Regions from separate parts of the Micromonospora soli genome, predicted to be linked through region 1. Evidence: riboswitches for the same ligand, from Rfam matches in the RefSeq annotation. Region 1 holds a riboswitch; each other region holds the start of a gene.

Region 1 (4,183 bases):
AAGTCGTCCAGCCCGAGCCACTGCCGGACGGTGCCGACCGGCGGAGTCGCCGCCGCCGCGGCCCTCGCCCGCGCCTGCGCGCGCGGCTGGTATCGGGCCGGCGTCTTGACCTGCTTGCCGTCCAGCGTGAAGTCCTTGCGCGTGAGCTCGCGGACGTCGCTGGGCCGATCCTTGTTCGCGGCCGGCTGGGTGGGGGCGGCCGCCGCGGCTGACGCGGGTAGGACGCCCAGGAACGGTAGGACGAGTGCGATGGCTGCTGCTGCGGCGATGCGGCTGCGTGCCATTAGCCCCCCTCGGGTGTGGTGAAGCCGGTTGACGGGGTCTGGGCCGCCATTCACCGGCACGACATTTACGTTCGTATCGGCAATGGTTGCCTTTGGCAATGGGCCTACCGCATGCTTTCCGGCCGACCATCGCGGCGACCGGATTCCTCAGGCCACGGTCCACAAAGAGGTTAGTTCCGGCGTCACCCGTCCGGTGAGCCGATACCGCCAGATGCGGTTTCGGGGCACCGCGCGGCCGGGCTCCGTCGATAGCTTCCGGTCATCCGGTCCGCAGGCGTACCACCGGGAAATCGAGCCGGACGAGGTGGAGTTGGTGGTGTTCGACGACCGCTGGCCGCGGCCGGGGGAGATGCTGGTGAGGTCATCAGCGGCCGATGCGGCCAGGGTTTGGTGGCCGCGTCGGCGGGAAGCTCGCGGATTTGCGATACGAGGAGAGGAATTCCCATGACTTCGACCCCACGTCTCGGCGGAACTTTCAGCCTGGGGGATTTCCCGGTCGCCCGGATGGGCTACGGCGCGATGCAGCTGGCCGGCCCGCACGTCTTCGGTCCACCGGCCGACCGCCCCGCTGCCGTCGCCGTGCTGCGCGAGGCCGTCGACCTGGGGATCAACCACATCGACACGGCCGACTTCTACGGCCCGTACGTCACCAACGAGATCATCAAGGAGGCGCTGCACCCCTATCCCGACGATCTTCACATCGTGACCAAGGTCGGGGCGCTGCGGGACGCCGAGGGCAACTGGCCGCAGGCCCTCGCTCCGGAGCAGCTACGCCAGGCCGTGCACGACAACCTGAATCGGCTCGGACTCGACGTGCTCGACGTGGTCAACCTGCGCGTCGGCGGGTTCGACCGCCCCACCCCCGGCTCCATCGCCGAGCCGTTCACGGTCCTCGCGGAGCTGCAGCAGCAGGGGCTGATCAAGCATCTCGGGCTCAGCACCGTCAACGCCGAGCAGGTTGCCGAGGCGCAGTCGATCGCGCCGGTCGTGTGCGTGCAGAACTTCTACAACATCGCCAACCGGGACGACGACGACCTCATCGACTCCCTCGCCACCCTGGGCATCGCCTACGTGCCCTACTTCCCGCTCGGCGGCTTCTCCCCGCTGCAGTCCGAGGAGCTGAACGCGGTCGCCGCCCGCTTCGCCGCCACCCCGCTGGCGGTCGCGCTGGCGTGGCTGCTGCATCGCTCCCCGAACATCCTGCTCATCCCCGGCACCTCGTCCGTCGCGCACCTGCGCGAGAACGTCGCCGCCGCCGCGCTGGCCCTTCCCGACGACGCGCTGACCGAACTGAACAACATCGACTGAGAGCCACCACCCCCGGTCAGCCGGGGCGGCGAGCACCGCTGTACGGCATGTTGGCCAGCTGGGCCATGCGGACCACGTCGCCGGTGTGCGGGGCGTGGACGATCAGGCCGCTGCCGACGTAGATGCCCATGTGATGGTGGTCGGAGTAGAAGAAGACGAGGTCACCCGTACGAAGGTTGGCTTTGCTCACCGCCACGCCCGAGGTCCACTGGTCACCGGTGTAATGCGCCAGCTGCACCCCGGCGGCGGCCCACGCGTACTGGGTCAGGCCGGAGCAGTCGAACGAGTCCGGGCCGTTGGCCGCCCACACGTACGGTTTGCCGATCTGCTTGCACGCCGTCTTCGCCGCGACGCCGCCGCTGCCGGTGATGGGGACGGCGGGACACTTCCCGCCGATGAACAGCGGACTGGTCCCCGTTATGGGGGAGGTGCTGCTCGACGTGGCGGCCGACTGCGCGGCGGCTGCGGCTCTGGCCGCCGCGGCCTCCGCGGCCGCCTTGGCCGCGTCCGCTGCGGCGATCTGCTTGCGGAGCGCGTCCAGCCGCTTGATCTCGGCGTCGATGGTCTTCTTGCGGGCCGCCAGTTGGGCCTGCTGGCGCTGCTGGATCGCGATCAGCGCGTCGACCTTCTCCTTGTCGGCGTCGTAGCCCGCCTGCTGGGTGGACAACTGGGTGATCTGTCGTTGCTCCGAATCTGCCACCTGATTCACGAGCGCGAGCTGATCTCCCAACGCGGTCGGCGGCGAACTGCGAGACAGCAGGGCGTTCATTGTGGAAAGTGACCGCGCCTGCTTGTAGTACCCCGACACAATCTCCTGGACCCGGGTCCGGCTGGTCTCCACCGACTTGCCCAGTGGCTCGATCTGTCGGCTGAGTTCGGCCGATCTCCGCTCGTTCGCGGTCAGTTCCGTCCGGACCTTGTTGTACTGCTCGATGACCGGTTCGAGCTTTTCGAACGCCGTTTCGATCTGCTGCTGCACGTCCGCGGCCGACGGGGCGGCGTGGGCGGGCGCGGCCGGCCCGACGGCCACCATGGCGGCCGCCGCGACGGCGAGGATTCGGGTGAACAGACGCGGTCCGGCGGGCCGGGTGCGCACGGGTGGCAACGGGTGCGGCTCCTTCCACTCGAGGCTGGCGAGCACTGCGCGCCCGCCTCGACCGCCTACCGGGTTAGCTGACGGGTTCGGGCGTGGAAGGCGCCCTACCGCGGATGCGGATTCACCCCGAAACTGCGGTGGTTCCCCGGCTCGCCGCGACGCCGGTGACGTCGGGTGATTCGGCGGTGGCCGTCCCGGGGCACTCCAGGTGGAGACCGACATCCGGAACGGACGCTGACCAACATTAGTGAGGACGGCCCGAGGAAATCAACGAGCCGTTGATGTCAATTCCCTGCGCGGTCATGCGGGCACAATGGGTGCCGGAAATGCTGTTCACCTAAGACTCCGCTAATCGAATTCTTAACCCTTCCTAATATCGACCGCGTTGTCTTTCAGAAATCAGCGGCATGTGAATCCGGGCGACTAGTCCAGCCGACGGCGGCCCAACGACTGCGGTTCCCGCCCGGCGAGCAGCCAACCGGCGGCTGCGGCGAGCACCGGTAGCCCGACAGTCGTCGCGGCCAGGTGCGCGACCGGTAGGTCGGTGAGCGCGTCGAGGTCGCGGTGCAGGACGCTGACCAACCCGAGGTACGCGCCAACGACGCCGAGGATGGCGCCGAGCAGCGCGAGCGCTCCGGCGGTCGTGGCGGTGAGCGTGCGCCGTACCCGCCTGGGGGCGCCCGTCGCGGTCAGCGTGCGCAGGTCGCCGGCCGCCTCGCCGCGGATGAGGCCGACGGTCATGGCCAGGATGCCGAGGGCGAGCAGCGCGCCGGCGGCGACGGCCCCGGTCCGCAGCGATGTGAGCGAGGCCCGCTCGTGGCGGGACTCGACGGTCAGGCCGGCGCTCGCCGCGAGGTTCTGTACGGCGGTCAGCTCCCGCTGGGTGAGCGGGTGATCCGCCTCGACGAGCCAGCCGACCCGCGCGGGCTCCCAGCCGTGGTGGGCCATCATGCTCGCGGTGACCAGCGAATTCGGCATCGAGGAGTGCCCGGTGTCCGGGAGGGCCTGGGTCTTCGGGTAGACGCGGCGTTCGGGGATGTTCACCAGTTCGAGCGCACCGGTGCGGACAGTGAGCACCTCGGTGTCGGCCGCGATCGCGGCGGCGTCGAGCCGGTAGCGCCGCAGCAGCTCCGGAGTGGCCACGTAGAGGGGGTACGACGACATCTGCTGGCCGTCGGCAACCGGCGTGCCGATCTCGACGGCCGGATGGCCGGGCTGGCCTCCGGGCTGGCCCGGCTCGGTATCCGCCGCGACCACCGCCCGGTCGAGCGGGGTCACGGTCAACGTGCCGAGGCTGCGGGCGATCGCGTCGGTCTGGGCCTGCAGGCTGGCCAGCTGCTCCGGGGTCCGTACCGGGATCACCGGGCTGGGTCGGCCGATGCGGACCAGGAGCTGGCCCTCGGCCAGATTGCCTAGCCCGGCCGAGCGCTTGGCCTGGTAATCGGCGGCGGCGGAACCGGCGACGACCGCCACCGAGATCCCCAGGGCCAGACTG
Region 2 (4,183 bases), 660 kb from region 1:
GTCAGCTCTTGGCGGCCTCGGTGGCCGGTTCGGCGGTGAAGAGCGCGAGCAGGGCGCCGACCTGCTGGTCGGCCTCGGCCGGGTGGCGGAAGTGGCCGCTCGGGTTGATCGTGTACTCGTTGCGCCGGCCGACGCGGGTGCGGCGGAGGTAACCGCCGGCCTCCAGGTCGGCGACGATCGCCTGGGCGGCCCGCTCGGTCACCCCCACCTCGTCGGCCACGTCGCGCAGCCGGGCGGTGGGGTTGCGGGCGATGGCCAGCAGCACGTGCCCGTGGTTGGTGAGGAACGTCCAGTTCCGGGCGCTCCCGTTCGCGCCTGCTGTCGTCGCCATGGTGGCCATGGTATGGCCCACTCGCGTATCGGGCGGCTCTGGCCCGGTCCCGCGAGCCGGCCTCCGGGGGGCGCCGGGCCGTTGGTCAAGGGTCTCGGGACGTATGAAATGCGTATCACGTATCCCTTGACGCGCCTTCTGCTGCGTGTGACGGTGGTCGGCGAGGCCGCCTCTGCCGCCGGCCGGGTTGACCAGGTCGTTTGGGTCGAGGACGAGGTGACTGTATTGACGCCCACCACTCCCGAGCAGGCGCTCGCCGAGTTGTACGCCGGGAACAACCGTTTCGTCACCGGCGTCCCCCGCCATCCCAACCAGGACGCCGGTCGCCGGGCCGCCGTGGCCGAGGGCCAGCAGCCCTTCGCGGTGCTGGTCGGCTGCTCCGACTCCCGCCTCGCCGCCGAGATCATCTTCGACCGCGGGCTCGGTGACCTCTTCGTGGTACGGACCGCCGGCCACACCGTCGGCCCCGAGGTGCTCGGCAGCGTCGAATATGCCGTCACCGTGCTCGGCACCCCCCTGGTCGTGGTGCTCGGGCACGACTCGTGCGGCGCGGTGCAGGCCGCCCGGGATTCCGTCACCACCGGCACGTCCCCGGCCGGGCACCTCGGCGCGCTGGTGGACGCCGTCGCACCCAGCCTGCTCCGGGCGGCGCGCGAGGGCGTCGAGGACGTCAACGGGATCGTCGACATCCACATCGCGCAGACCGTGGAGGCCCTGCTGGCCCGGTCCGGCGTGCTCGCCGAGCGGGTGGCCGCCGGACGGTGCGCGGTGGTCGGCATGTCGTACCGGCTCAGCGCCGGTGAGGTGCGGACCGTGGCCGAGGTGCCCGCGGGCCGGACGCCGACGGCACCCGCCCAGGCCGAGCCGGTGGACCCCGCGCCCTCGGCCGTCTCCGGCTGACCCTCCGTCCCCGACGTGCGAAAGGGGCCGCCCCGCCTGGTCGCGGGACGGCCCCTTGCGGCGTACGCCGGTCAGAGCAACGACATGTGCACGTGGTCGGTGTGGTTGGACGGCCCGCTGTAGGACTTCCAGCCGGTGGCCGGGAACCAGATCTGCCGGTTCCAGATCACGTAGTAGATGCCCAGCCGGTCGGCATTGCGGATGAGGAAGGCGGCGACGTTGTTGCCGTACATCCGCATGTCGTTGTTGTGCCAGGGGGAGAAGCCGCTCTTCTGCAACGACCAGTCGCAGGCCCGGCCCTTCGGGTGCTCCCACGGCCCGCCGGGCCGGTAGCAGCCCACGAAGCGGTTGAAGCCGGCCCGCTTGACCTCCTTGTAGGCGTGCAGCGTGCGCGGCGTGACGCAGCCCGAGGTGGTCGGGTCGTTCTCGCTGCACGACTCGGGCTTCCAGTCGCCGTCGGCGGTACGGCCGGGGCCGATCCGGGCCACCGGCGAGGTGGCCGAGACCAGGCCGCCGGTGAAGCCGAGGCCGCCGACCAGCTTCAGCGCCTTCTCCGTCTCGGCCTTCTCCCGGGCCATCGTGTTGGCCTGCTTCTGCTGCTCGCGGACCTCGGCGTCGAGGGCGATCTTGGCCTGCTCGGCCCGGTTCTTGGCCGCGTTGACCTCGGCGAGCTTCTGCGCGTTCACCATGTTCAGCTCGTCGAGCAGGGCGGCCCGCCGGACGAACGAGTCGGGGGAGTGGCTCTCCAGCAGCATGGTCATCGCACCCATCCGGCCGGTCCGGTAGGACTGTGCCGCGATGGCGGAGACCTGCGGGCTGAGGGCGTCGAGCTGGGCCTGCGCGGCGCGTACCTCGAGGGCCAGCTGGAGCTGGCGCTTCTTCGACTTCTCCAGCTGCGCCTTGGCCCGGATGTAGCCCCGGTTCGCGTCGGCGATCGCCTCGGTGATGAGGGGATCCTCGTCGTCCTCCGGGGCGTGCCCCGAGGGGGTGGGGCTGCTGGGCGCGGCCGTCGCCGGGGCGGGGCCGGCGACGATGGCGAACGCGGCCAGCACGGCCAGCACGGGTGTCACCCAGCGGCGCAGGGGTGCCGTCACAGTGTTCCCTTCCGTCGACCGCCGACCGGGTTAGCTGACGGGTTCGGGACGGAAGCGGCCCCTACCGCTGGCGCGGACTCACCCCAGGTACCTGGTTCCCCGGCTCGCCCTCGGGCGATTGGGCGGTGGCACCGCAGGCGCCGCTGCGCGCCTAATTCGGTGACCGGCAGCGAGGTTACCTGACTGTCCGGGTGAGGATCTACGTCCGGAAGCCCACCAGAAGCCCTATTTCGCCGTGGCACTGCGTGACCAGCGTCGCGTTTGAAATCGGCGGTCACGCTGCGGAGTGTCACCATGCGGACTCCGTACTCGTCTCCGGTCCGCGCCAGCCGGCCGGCGCCCCGCCCAGGGCCTCGAGGGCGTCCTCCCGGGCCGCCGTCGGGCGGGGCGTCGTGGGCGGTCCGTCGGCCGGCGCGGCGGCCCGCCGTCCGGCGGTGGTCACCACCGCGGCCAGCCCGGTGGTCAGCGGCACGGCGGCGATCAGGCCCAGCGTGGCCACCGCGCTACGGACGATCTCCTGGGCCATGAACTCGCTGGTGAGGATCTGGCTGACCGGCCGGGCGTCGGCGACGAGCAGGAGCAGCAGCGGCAGCGACGCGCCGGCGTACGCCAGCACGATTGTGTTGACCGTGGAGGCGATGTGCGCCCGGCCCACCCGGGTGGCGGCCCGGTAGAGCTGCGCCCGGGACAGCCCGGGGTTGGCGTGCGCCAGCTCGGTGACCGTGGCGGCCTGGGTGACCGTGACGTCGTCCAGCACGCCCAGCGAGCCGATGATGATGCCGGCCAGCAGCAGCCCGTGCAGGTCGACCTCGCGCTGGAACATCGACAGCGTGGTGGCGTCCTCGCTGCCGAAGCCGGTCAGGTGGGTGGCGGCGGTGGCCAGCGTGCCGAGGACCCCGGTGAGCACCAGGCTGCCCAGGGTGCCGAGCACCGCCACCGAGGTCTGGGCGGTGATCCCGTGGGTGAGGTAGAGCACCACGAACATGATCAGCGCGGACCCGACGATCGCCACCAGCAGCGGCGGCCGGCCGGCGCCGATCCCGGGCAGCACGAAGCCGAGCAGGACGGCGAAGCTGGCGGCCAGGCCGCCCAGCGCGGCCAGCCCGCGCCAGCGGCCGAAGGCCACGATCGCGACCGCGAACAGCACGGCCAGCCAGACCAGCGGCGTACCGCGCTGGTGTTCGGCGATCTGATAGCTCTTCACCGTCGGGTCGGCCGGGTCCACCAGCTCGACGAGAACGATCTTGTCGCCGACCTCGACCCGGGGTGCGCCCGGCCCGGACGGGACCGGCGTCTCGGTCGGGCGGCCGGCGTCCGGGCCCTGCTCCACCGCCACGGTGGCCGTCCCGCACGGCCCGGTGGACCCGCCCGACGGCGTCTCCGGCGTCGGCGGGCAGGGCTCGGTCACCACCCGGGTCACCGTGCCGTGGTAGCGCGGCACGTCCGGGCTGCCCGCCGACTCCTGGGTGTGGCGAGGCCAGAGCACCAACGTGGCGATCACCGTGACCACGAAGAGCGGCACCACCGTCGCGGCGAGGATTCGCCGTACGCCCGGTGGGGCGGACGGAGCGGGACGGGTGTGGTCGGCGCCCATGGCGTGTCTCCCAACGATTCACAGCGGGATACGTGTCACCGGGCCGGTCGGGTGGGCCGGCCCGGGTGCCCGCGGGAAGGCGCAGGCCGGGGGTCGTCGCCCGGAATGGTAGCCAGGCCGACCGGGCGTCGCAGCCGGCCGAGGGCCGCGGGGCGGCATCGGTGCGGGCCTCGGCGGTTCTCGTGGGCTGCCCCGACGCGCCCGCTACCGTGAGGGACATGGCGGCGGGAGCGGCGGTGACCGGACGGTGGGTCCGGCTCCTGC
Region 3 (4,183 bases), 910 kb from region 1:
CGCAGGTAGCGGCGGGCGGCCTCGTCCCGGCTGCTGAACCAGGTCACCGGCCGCTGGGCCAGCTCCCGGGCCTTGTCCAGCTCGGCCGGGGACCAGGCGGCCTTGATGCCGAGCCCGACCACCGCGTCCACCGGTAGGCGCCGGGCCCGCGCGGCGAGGGCCAGCGCCACCACGCCGCCGAGCGAGTGGCCGAGCACGACGAGGCGGTCCCGGGGGCCGAGCCGCTCGGCCACCGGACCGAGGCTCGCCACAACCCGGCTCGCGAGGGCCTCGAAGGAGTACGCCGGCAGCGGCGGCGACCAGCCGTGGCCGGCGAGGTCGGGGGCGAGCCAGCGCCCCGGCCAGCGGCGCTCCAGCAGCGGCGCCCACGGCAGCCACACCTCGCCGGTGGCTCCCATGCCGTGGAGGAGCAGCAGATGGCGGATACCTGTCGCATCGCCCATACGGCGCAGTGTGCCACCCGGCGGACACGGCGCGCGAGACCGGCAGCGGCGGGAGTCCGACAGACGACGTCGGGCCCCGGCTCAGGAAGCCGGGGCCCGACGGGGAAGGGTGCGATCAGGCGGAGTAGCCGCGGGTGCCCGCCCAGTTCGCCAGGTCGATGGTGCTGATCCAGTACTCGGGCAGCGCCGGGTTCGCCGAGTCGGCGATCCGCACGGTCCGGCCGTCGTTCTTGTAGCCGATGACGGCGATGTAGTGGCCGCCCGGGAACGAGTGCCAGCCGCCGTCGGTGTCGGTGGCGTCGCCGGCCACGTTGACCACCACGCCCCGACCGTCGGTGATCGCCTTGACCACGTCCGCCTGGAGCTGGTCCATCTCCGCCGGGCTCGCCGAGCCGCCGAACATGTGGGTCTTGTACGGGTTGCCCTTGACCATCTGGTTCAGGCCCCGGGTGGTGTCCTCGGCGGAGTTGGTGCCGTTCTCGGTGGTGCCGAGCGGGACCGCCATCGCTTCCTGGGTGGTCTCGACGCCGCTCGCGCTGAGCGCGTTGCGCACCGCGGCCGGGCCGCAGTTCCAGAACTGGTTCTGCGCCTCGTAGGTGTAGTCGAGGACCTTGGTCGACGGCGGCTTCGGCTTCGCCTTGCGGGTGGTGTCCGGGTCGGCGGAGGCCTTGGCCCTGGCCGACGCGGACGCCGACGGCGACGCGCTCGGCGAGGCGGACGGCGACGGGGCGGCGACCCGGGCCTCGCCGCGGGTGGCGACGTCACCGAGGCGCGGGGCCAGCTCGGCGACGGCGGCCGCGTTCTCCTGGCGGACCGGGGTGCTGCCGTCGGTGGCGGCGATCGCCGCGCCGACGCCGCCGGCGAGCACGAGCGCCGCGGCCGAGCCGGCGACGATCCGGGCCGGGCGCTCGGTCACGACACGCCGCAGCTGACGCTTCATTCGGTGCTTCACGTGTTCCTCCACGGGGGGCCTGAGCGGCACACGCCGGCCCGACACGCGGAGGAGTTCACGCGCGTTGCGGGGAGCGGGTGGCCGCGGGGATGGGAGCGCCCGGCGGGCCGGGCTGGGGGACGGTGCCAGGAGTCGCCGGTCAGGCGAGCGCCGGCACCGCGATGCCGTGGAGGCGGGGGGAGTGTCGGGGGGTGGTTCGCACGAGGAATGGAACTCCTTCCGTGGCCGCCTACCGGGTTAGCTGACGGATTCGGGCGGGAAGTACGCCCTACCGCGGGCCGTGGCTCGCGGATTCACCCCGGTGTTGCCCTGGGTCCCCGGTTCGTGAGATCACGATTAGGCGGGTCGGCACGGCGTCGCCACTTGCGATCGAAAACCGCACCGGACGCGCCGACACTACCGGTGGGTACGCCGCAAGCCAAGCGCCCCCACCTGCGTAAACCTCGAACATCGTTACTCTGACCGGAACAGTCGATCACTGACGTTACTCAATGGGACGACCAGTTATCCCGGAACCGTCGGGCGACAATCGGACATCGGGTGGCGACCGACCCGGAATTGCGGGGGTCGATCGCCCGACCTGATCCCGATGACCGTTTCCGTCCGGCCGTGACCGGGCTCACCGCATTCGGGTAACGATTCAGCCCACGCGCGCCGGCCGCCACCGCGCCGTCGGCGCCGCCCGCGGGCCGGCCGGCACCGGGGCGAGGGGCTGGGTCGCCGGCTCGGCGGGGCGGGCCGGGGCGGGGCCGGGGCGCAGCGCCGCGGCGGCCGCGTACGCCTCGGCGGCCAGGGCGCGGGCCGCCTCGGCGGCCAGTTCGGCGTCCCGCCAGGCCCGCTGCTCCCGCTCGGCGGCGGCCCGCCAGCCGGCGCGCCGGCCGTCGCGTACCGCCCGGGCCAGCACGATCTCCTGCTCGGCCGGGTGCCGGCGCGGGTCCCACCCGTTGCGGTGCGCCAGCACGTCGGCGAGCTGCCGGGCGGTCAACTCGCCCCGCCAGTGCGCCGCCATCGCGGCGTGGTGCAGCCAGCGCTCCCGGGCCGCGTACTCGGCGGGTGTCCGGGGCGTCCGCGGCGGAGGCAGCGCGGCGGCGCCGGCGACGCGGCGGGCGGCCCCGTCGGCCTCGTCGTACGCCCGCCAGGCCCGATCGGCCTCGTCCTGGGTGGCGAGCCACTGCTCGCGCCGGCGCCGGGCGGTCTGCGCGGCCCCGTCGGCGGCCACCGCCACCTCGTCGGCGTAGCGGGACAGGTCGGCGAGGCGGGCCGCCCGCTCGGCGGTCGGATCGGGGGCCGGGTCGGGCGGGGCGTCCCGCTCCGGTCGGGCGACCAGCGCGGCGAGCAGCCCGAGGGCGAGCAGGAGCAGGGCGGACCAGATGGCGGTGGCTTCGGGGACCTCGGTCAGGAAGTGGTGGAGAACGGTCTTCTCCATGGTCGGCACCTCACGGGAAACGTCGTGGCGGAGAGGTCCGCACGGCCGGCGGGGCGGGGCGCGAACCGGGGCGGGCGCCGCCGGGCCGCCGTCGGGCGCGTGCGGGGGTGAGGTTCGGTGGTGCGGCGAGGGCGGGCCGGGCCGCCCCGAAGTCAGCGGGCGGGCGGGGCCCGGGAGCCGACGGTCGCGGGCACCAGCCCGACCGGGAGGGGGTATCGCTCCGGCGGGGCGACCCCGGCCGGCCGCGGTGCCGCCGGAGCCGGCACGACCGGCCGGTCGGCCGCCGTTCCCGGGTCGACGTCGGCGGTTGCCGCCCCGGCCCGCGCCGCGGCACCGGTCACCGTGTCGGGCGAACCGGTGGGGACGAAGCCGAGGGCGCGGTCGGGGGAACCGGCGCGGACCGTCCAGGTGTCGACCGGGCCGGGAGCGGCCTGGGCGGCAGCGGCCTGCGCGGCCACCCCGACCGGCAACGTGGCCGCGCCGAGCGAGCAGGCGACCACCACGGCCAGGCTGGCCAGCATGCGGGCCGTCCAGCGCGCCACCCACCACAGGGGACAGGTGAGCGCGATCGGAAGCACGTGCCAAACCTACCGTCGAGACCCGCGCGCCGCATCGTCCCGGGCGTGTCGCCAGGGCTCGGACCGGGGCACCGACCAGGGTGGACAGAGTTCGGAACGGGAGTTCCCGGCGCGCCGGCCGGGTCGGGCGTGGCTCAGCCCGGGTCGCGCCGTCCGGCGTACGCGACCGGCCGGCCCGGGGTGGGGCGGGCCTCGACCGGCCCGGCAGGGGCCGACCGCGGGGCCGGCACGGCGGGCGCCGGCGCGGCGGAGGCGGCCGGGACGCGGGCCCGGCGCGGCGGCCCGAGCAGGCGCATCATCGGCGTCTCCACCCAGCGGTGCAGGGCGGCGGCGAGCAGCAGGTTGGCCAGCAGGAAGCCGAGTACCGCGAGCGGGCCCCAGCCGCCGGGCAGCCCCGCACCCCAGTGCCCGGTGAGGCGCAGCACGGTCTGCATCACCAGGACGTGCACCAGGTAGAAGGCGAACGACACCTCACCGAGCCAGACCATCGGCCGGGACCGCCACGGCGTGGGTAGGCCGCGCACGTCGGCGTCCGCGGCGGCGGTGATCACCAGCAGGTACGCCACCGCGAGCAGGGCCGCCCAGAGCTCGGCGCGGACCCACTGCGCGGCGACCACCCAGGTGGCGACGAAGAGCAGGCTGGCCACGGTCAGCCCGGGCCCGCGCCAGCGTCCCCGGCGCATCAGCTCGGCCGCGGCCACGCCCATCCAGAACTCCAGCGACCGGACCACCGGGAAGATCTGGGTGAACCACCAGCGGCTCTCCTCGGGCACCAGCCGCTGGC
Region 4 (4,183 bases), 2.8 Mb from region 1:
CCAACTACCGGAACTCGGCGGAGATCTTCGCGGTGGCGGCGGCGGAGATCCGCCGGCTCTACCCGGACCTGCCGCTGCCCACCGCGGTGCGCTCCACCGGCGTGGATCCGGTCGAGCTGACCGTGCCCGCCGCCGAGCTGGCCCCGGCCACCGAGGCGGCGGCCCGCGCGCTGCTGGCGCAGGTCGAGGGCACGGTGGGGGTGATCACGCCGGTGCCGCGCCGGGACGAGGTGGCCGGCTGGCTGGGCGGCCTGGGCGGCACGCGGCTCCAGGTGGTGACCAGCCTCCAGGCCAAGGGCATGGAGTACGACGGCGTGGTGCTGGTGGCCCCGACCGAGATCCGGGCCGACCCGGGCTCGGGGGTGCGGACGCTCTACGTGGCGCTCTCCCGGGCCACCCAGCGCCTGACCACGCTGGATCCGGTCGCCTGACGGCTGCCGGCGGCCCGGTGGCACCCGCCGTTTTAGTTGCATACATAGCGATGTGAGCATAGATTGAGCTCGGCCGGGGCGGGGAACGAGAGGGTGTGGGCGTGGGCGCAGGTCATGACCACAGCGGCACGGTGGCCAATGCCGCGCAGCGCCACCGGGGCCGGCTGTGGGGCGCGTTCGGGCTGCTCACCGCCCTGATGCTGGTCGAGGCGGTGGCCGCGTTCGGCACCGGGTCGCTGGCCCTGCTCTCCGACGCCGGGCACATGTTCACCGACGTGCTCGGGATCGGGATGGCCCTGGCCGCGATCACCGCCACCCGCCGAGCCGACACCGACCCGCAGCGCACCTTCGGGCTCTACCGGCTGGAGGTGCTGGCCGCGCTCGCCAACGCGGTGCTGCTCGGCGCGGTCGCCGTCTACGTGCTCGTCGAGGCGGTACGCCGGTTCGGCGAGCCGCCCGAGGTCCTCGCCGGCCCGATGCTCGCCGTCGCGGTGCTCGGCCTGCTCGCCAACCTCGCCGCGTTCGCGCTGCTGCGCACCGGGGCGCAGGAGAGCATCAACCTGCGCGGGGCGTACCTGGAGGTGCTCGGCGACCTGCTGGGCTCGCTCGGCGTGATCGGCGCCGCCCTGGTCATCGCGCTCACCGACTGGTGGTGGGCGGACCCGCTGGTCGCGGTCGCCATCGGGTTGTTCATCCTGCCGCGCACCTGGCGGCTCGGCCGGGCCGCCGTGCGGATCCTGGTGCAGGCCGCCCCCGAGCACCTCCAGGTGACCGCGGTGCACGACCGGCTGGCCGCGGTGCCCGGCGTGGCCGAGGTGCACGACCTGCACGTCTGGACGCTCACCTCCGGGATGGAGGTGGCCTCGGCCCACCTGACCATGCGCCCCGGCGCGGAGGTCGGCGAGGTGCTGGCCGCCGCCCGGGCCGCCCTGCACGACGACTTCCGGATCGACCACGCCACGTTGCAGATCGAACCCGGAGCGTCCCCGGGGGCGTGCGGGTCAGTCGAGTGGTAATTAGGACAATCTTAAATTCGAGTGACTATTGTGGTCCTATGCCGGTTTTGGCCCGACTGTCCGTCCCCGCCACCCGGGCCGCGTCGGGGCACCGCCGGTAGGCTCGATCGCGGCCTCCGCCGGGCGGCGCCCTCCGGCGCCTGCGGTGGCCGTCGCCTAATCGCCGCAGCACGGCGAGCCGGGGAACCACGTACCTGGGGTGCATCCGCGCCAGCGGTAGGGATCTTCCGTCCCGAACCCGTCAGCTAACCCGGTCGGCGGTTGACGGAAGGACACCTGAATGCCATCAGTGGCACCTGTACGACGGACGGCCGCCCGGTTGGCGGCCCTGCTCGTCGCGACGCTCGCCCTCGGCGTCGCGACCGCGCCGGTCTCCCCCGCCTCGGCGGCCACCCCGACCGGCCTGCTCGCCGCCGCCCCCGGCGACGACGAGGGCGGCAGCCCGGCCCTGCGCGCCCAGCTCGACGCGGCCAGCAAGGGCTGGCTGGAGGCGCGGACCGCGCTGAACCGCTCGGTGAGCCGGCAGAAGCAGCTCACCGCCGAGCTCGCCACCATCAACTCCGAGCTGGGCACGCGCGACGCCAAGGTCGGCGAGATCGCCGGTGTGGCGTACCGGACCGGACGGCTCGGCACCGCCGCGGCGCTGCTCGGCAGCAGCAGCCCCGAGGGCTTCATGGACCGCGCCGCCGCGCTCCAGCAGGTCGCCGCGCACGAGGACCGGGCGCTGCGCGACCTCATCGACACCCGGGACCGGGCCACCCGCACCCGGGCCGCGCTGACCGGCGAGATCCAGGAGCAGCGCAAGCAGGTCGCGGTGATGGCCAAGCGCAAGCAGCAGGCGGAGCACGCCCTGGAAGTGGCGAACAACAAGGCGGCCAGCGCCGGCGGCAGCGTGCAGGGCACCTCCCGGGCGAACGCCGAACCGGCCCCGCGCAACGCCGACGGCTCCTGGCCGCCGGAGTCGTGCAGCGTGAACGACCCGACGCCGGCCGACGGCTGCATCACCCCGCGCACCCTGCACGCCCTGCAACAGGCCAAGGCGGCCGGGTTCACCCGGTACGTCTCCTGTTACCGGCCCAGCGGCTCGGGCGAGCACCCGAAGGGCCGGGCCTGCGACTTCGCGGCGCAGAAGGACGGCTTCGGCGGCGTGGCCACCGGCGGCGACAAGACGTACGGCAACAACCTGGCGGCGTACTTCATCCGCAACGCCGACGCCCTCGCCGTGCTCTACGTGATCTGGTACAAGCAGATCTGGCTGCCGAGCAGCGGGTGGAAGGCGTACAGCGGCGGCAACGGCGACCCGTCCAGCGACCACACCAACCACGTGCACCTGTCGGTCTACTGAGGCGGGGGTGGCCCGCCCCGCGCGGCGGGCCACCCTACGCCCCACGACGTACGCCGGATGTCGTCGCGCGCCCCACGACGCCGGGCCGGCGGCGGACCAGCATCGGTGGCATGACCCGACTCTCGCCCACCGGACGCAAGGCCCTGCTGACCCTGCACCTGATCACCTCGCTCGGCTGGCTCGGCGCGGACCTGGTGCTGCTCACCCTGGGCGTCGCCGGGCTGCGCGGCGCCGACCCCGAGCTGGTCTACCCGGCCGCCGGGCTGCTGGTGACCTGGCTCTTCGCCCCGCTGAGCCTGGCGGTCTGGCTGGTCGGGCTGGCCAGCGCGCTGCTCACCCCGTGGGGCCTGCTGCGCTGGCGCTGGGTGCTGGTGAAGTTCGCGCTCACCACCGTGATGCTCGGGCTGGTCCTGCTGCTGCTCACCCCGACCGTGCGCCGGCTCGGCGACCTGGCGCCGGACCTCACCGCCCGGGACCGGCTGGACCTGGTCATCCCGCCGGCGGTCTCCAGCACCCTGCTGATCGTCGCCACCGTGCTCTCCACCTACAAGCCGTGGGGGCGGCTGCGGCGCCCGGCCGCCCCGGCGGGCCGGCCGGCGGTGCCGGCCGGCCGGCGGGCCTGACTCAGGCCGGGCGCCCCTCCAGGGTCGCGCCGAGCCGGCTGGCCAGCCCGAGGTGCGCCGCCCGGGCCTGCCGGAAGGCGTAGCCGAACAGCGGTGCCGGGGCGGAGAGGGTGATCTCGACGTCGATCCGCACCACGCCGTCCGCCTCCTCCCGCAGCCGGGTGTGGTTGCGCACGGTGGTGGCCGGCTGCTGCCGGGCCACGGTCACCACCTCGTCCTCGGTGGCGACCAGCACGTCCGCCTGGTAGGTCACCGGGAAGTGCAGCGGGCCGAGCTCCAGCCGGTCGGTGATCGCGTAGCTGGCCAGCGCGCCGGGGCGGGGCGGCAGCTCGCGGACGCGGACGATCAGCGGATGCAGTTCGCCCTGCCGGTTCAGGTCACCGAGCAGGGCGAGCGCCTCCGCCCGGGTGCAGCGGGCCTGCACCGTGTAGCTGAAGCTGTCGCTGCTGAGCAAGCCGTACCCCCTCGCCGTCGACGGTCCGGACGATCGTCCCGTACCCGGGCCTGGCTGGCAACGGTCGAAGGTCCCCGGCCGGGTGGGGTCGCAGAAGGGGGTGAGGGAGGCGGTCAGGCGCCGGGCAGCAGCTCGGAGCCGCTGTCGGCGAAGTAGGGATCGGGCCCGCCGAAGAGGCCGAGCAGACCGGTCACCCAGAGCTGCCGGTGGACGAAGCGGCTCGGCTCGGTGACCACCAGCTTGACGCCGCTGACCTCGGCGGTCTGGAACCCGGCCACCATCGCGCTGATGCCGACGGAGTCGATGAAGGTGAC

What was found. A riboswitch is a leader RNA that binds a small molecule or an ion and turns the genes downstream of it on or off. The one in region 1 is predicted to bind cyclic di-AMP.
Region 2: another riboswitch for cyclic di-AMP. It lies ahead of Q2K19_RS08435 (coiled-coil domain-containing protein); the one in region 1 lies ahead of Q2K19_RS05225 (C40 family peptidase).
Region 3: another riboswitch for cyclic di-AMP. It lies ahead of Q2K19_RS00920 (C39 family peptidase); the one in region 1 lies ahead of Q2K19_RS05225 (C40 family peptidase).
Region 4: another riboswitch for cyclic di-AMP. It lies ahead of Q2K19_RS18775 (coiled-coil domain-containing protein); the one in region 1 lies ahead of Q2K19_RS05225 (C40 family peptidase).

Annotation. Positions count from the first base shown of each region.
Region 1 covers NZ_CP130427.1:1,104,579-1,108,761, reverse strand. Annotated here, with positions in the region: gene Q2K19_RS05235 (choice-of-anchor J domain-containing protein) at 1-284, opposite strand, end outside; gene Q2K19_RS05230 (oxidoreductase) at 729-1,592, shown strand; gene Q2K19_RS05225 (C40 family peptidase) at 1,609-2,571, opposite strand; cyclic di-AMP (ydaO/yuaA leader) riboswitch at 2,736-2,883, opposite strand; gene Q2K19_RS05220 (FtsX-like permease family protein) at 3,112-4,183, opposite strand, start outside.
Region 2 covers NZ_CP130427.1:1,763,622-1,767,804, reverse strand. Annotated here, with positions in the region: gene Q2K19_RS08445 (helix-turn-helix transcriptional regulator) at 2-340, opposite strand; gene Q2K19_RS08440 (carbonic anhydrase) at 557-1,231, shown strand; gene Q2K19_RS08435 (coiled-coil domain-containing protein) at 1,303-2,325, opposite strand; cyclic di-AMP (ydaO/yuaA leader) riboswitch at 2,330-2,460, opposite strand; gene Q2K19_RS08430 (YibE/F family protein) at 2,615-3,919, opposite strand; gene Q2K19_RS08425 (DUF6153 family protein) at 4,138-4,183, shown strand, end outside.
Region 3 covers NZ_CP130427.1:196,153-200,335, forward strand. Annotated here, with positions in the region: gene Q2K19_RS00915 (alpha/beta fold hydrolase) at 1-443, opposite strand, end outside; gene Q2K19_RS00920 (C39 family peptidase) at 559-1,407, opposite strand; cyclic di-AMP (ydaO/yuaA leader) riboswitch at 1,607-1,748, opposite strand; gene Q2K19_RS00925 (hypothetical protein) at 2,036-2,821, opposite strand; gene Q2K19_RS00930 (hypothetical protein) at 2,974-3,399, opposite strand; gene Q2K19_RS00935 (acyltransferase family protein) at 3,534-4,183, opposite strand, start outside.
Region 4 covers NZ_CP130427.1:3,907,362-3,911,544, reverse strand. Annotated here, with positions in the region: gene Q2K19_RS18785 (HelD family protein) at 1-431, shown strand, start outside; gene Q2K19_RS18780 (cation diffusion facilitator family transporter) at 533-1,447, shown strand; cyclic di-AMP (ydaO/yuaA leader) riboswitch at 1,591-1,722, shown strand; gene Q2K19_RS18775 (coiled-coil domain-containing protein) at 1,728-2,792, shown strand; gene Q2K19_RS18770 (hypothetical protein) at 2,903-3,415, shown strand; gene Q2K19_RS18765 (SRPBCC family protein) at 3,417-3,869, opposite strand; gene Q2K19_RS18760 (STAS domain-containing protein) at 3,983-4,183, opposite strand, start outside.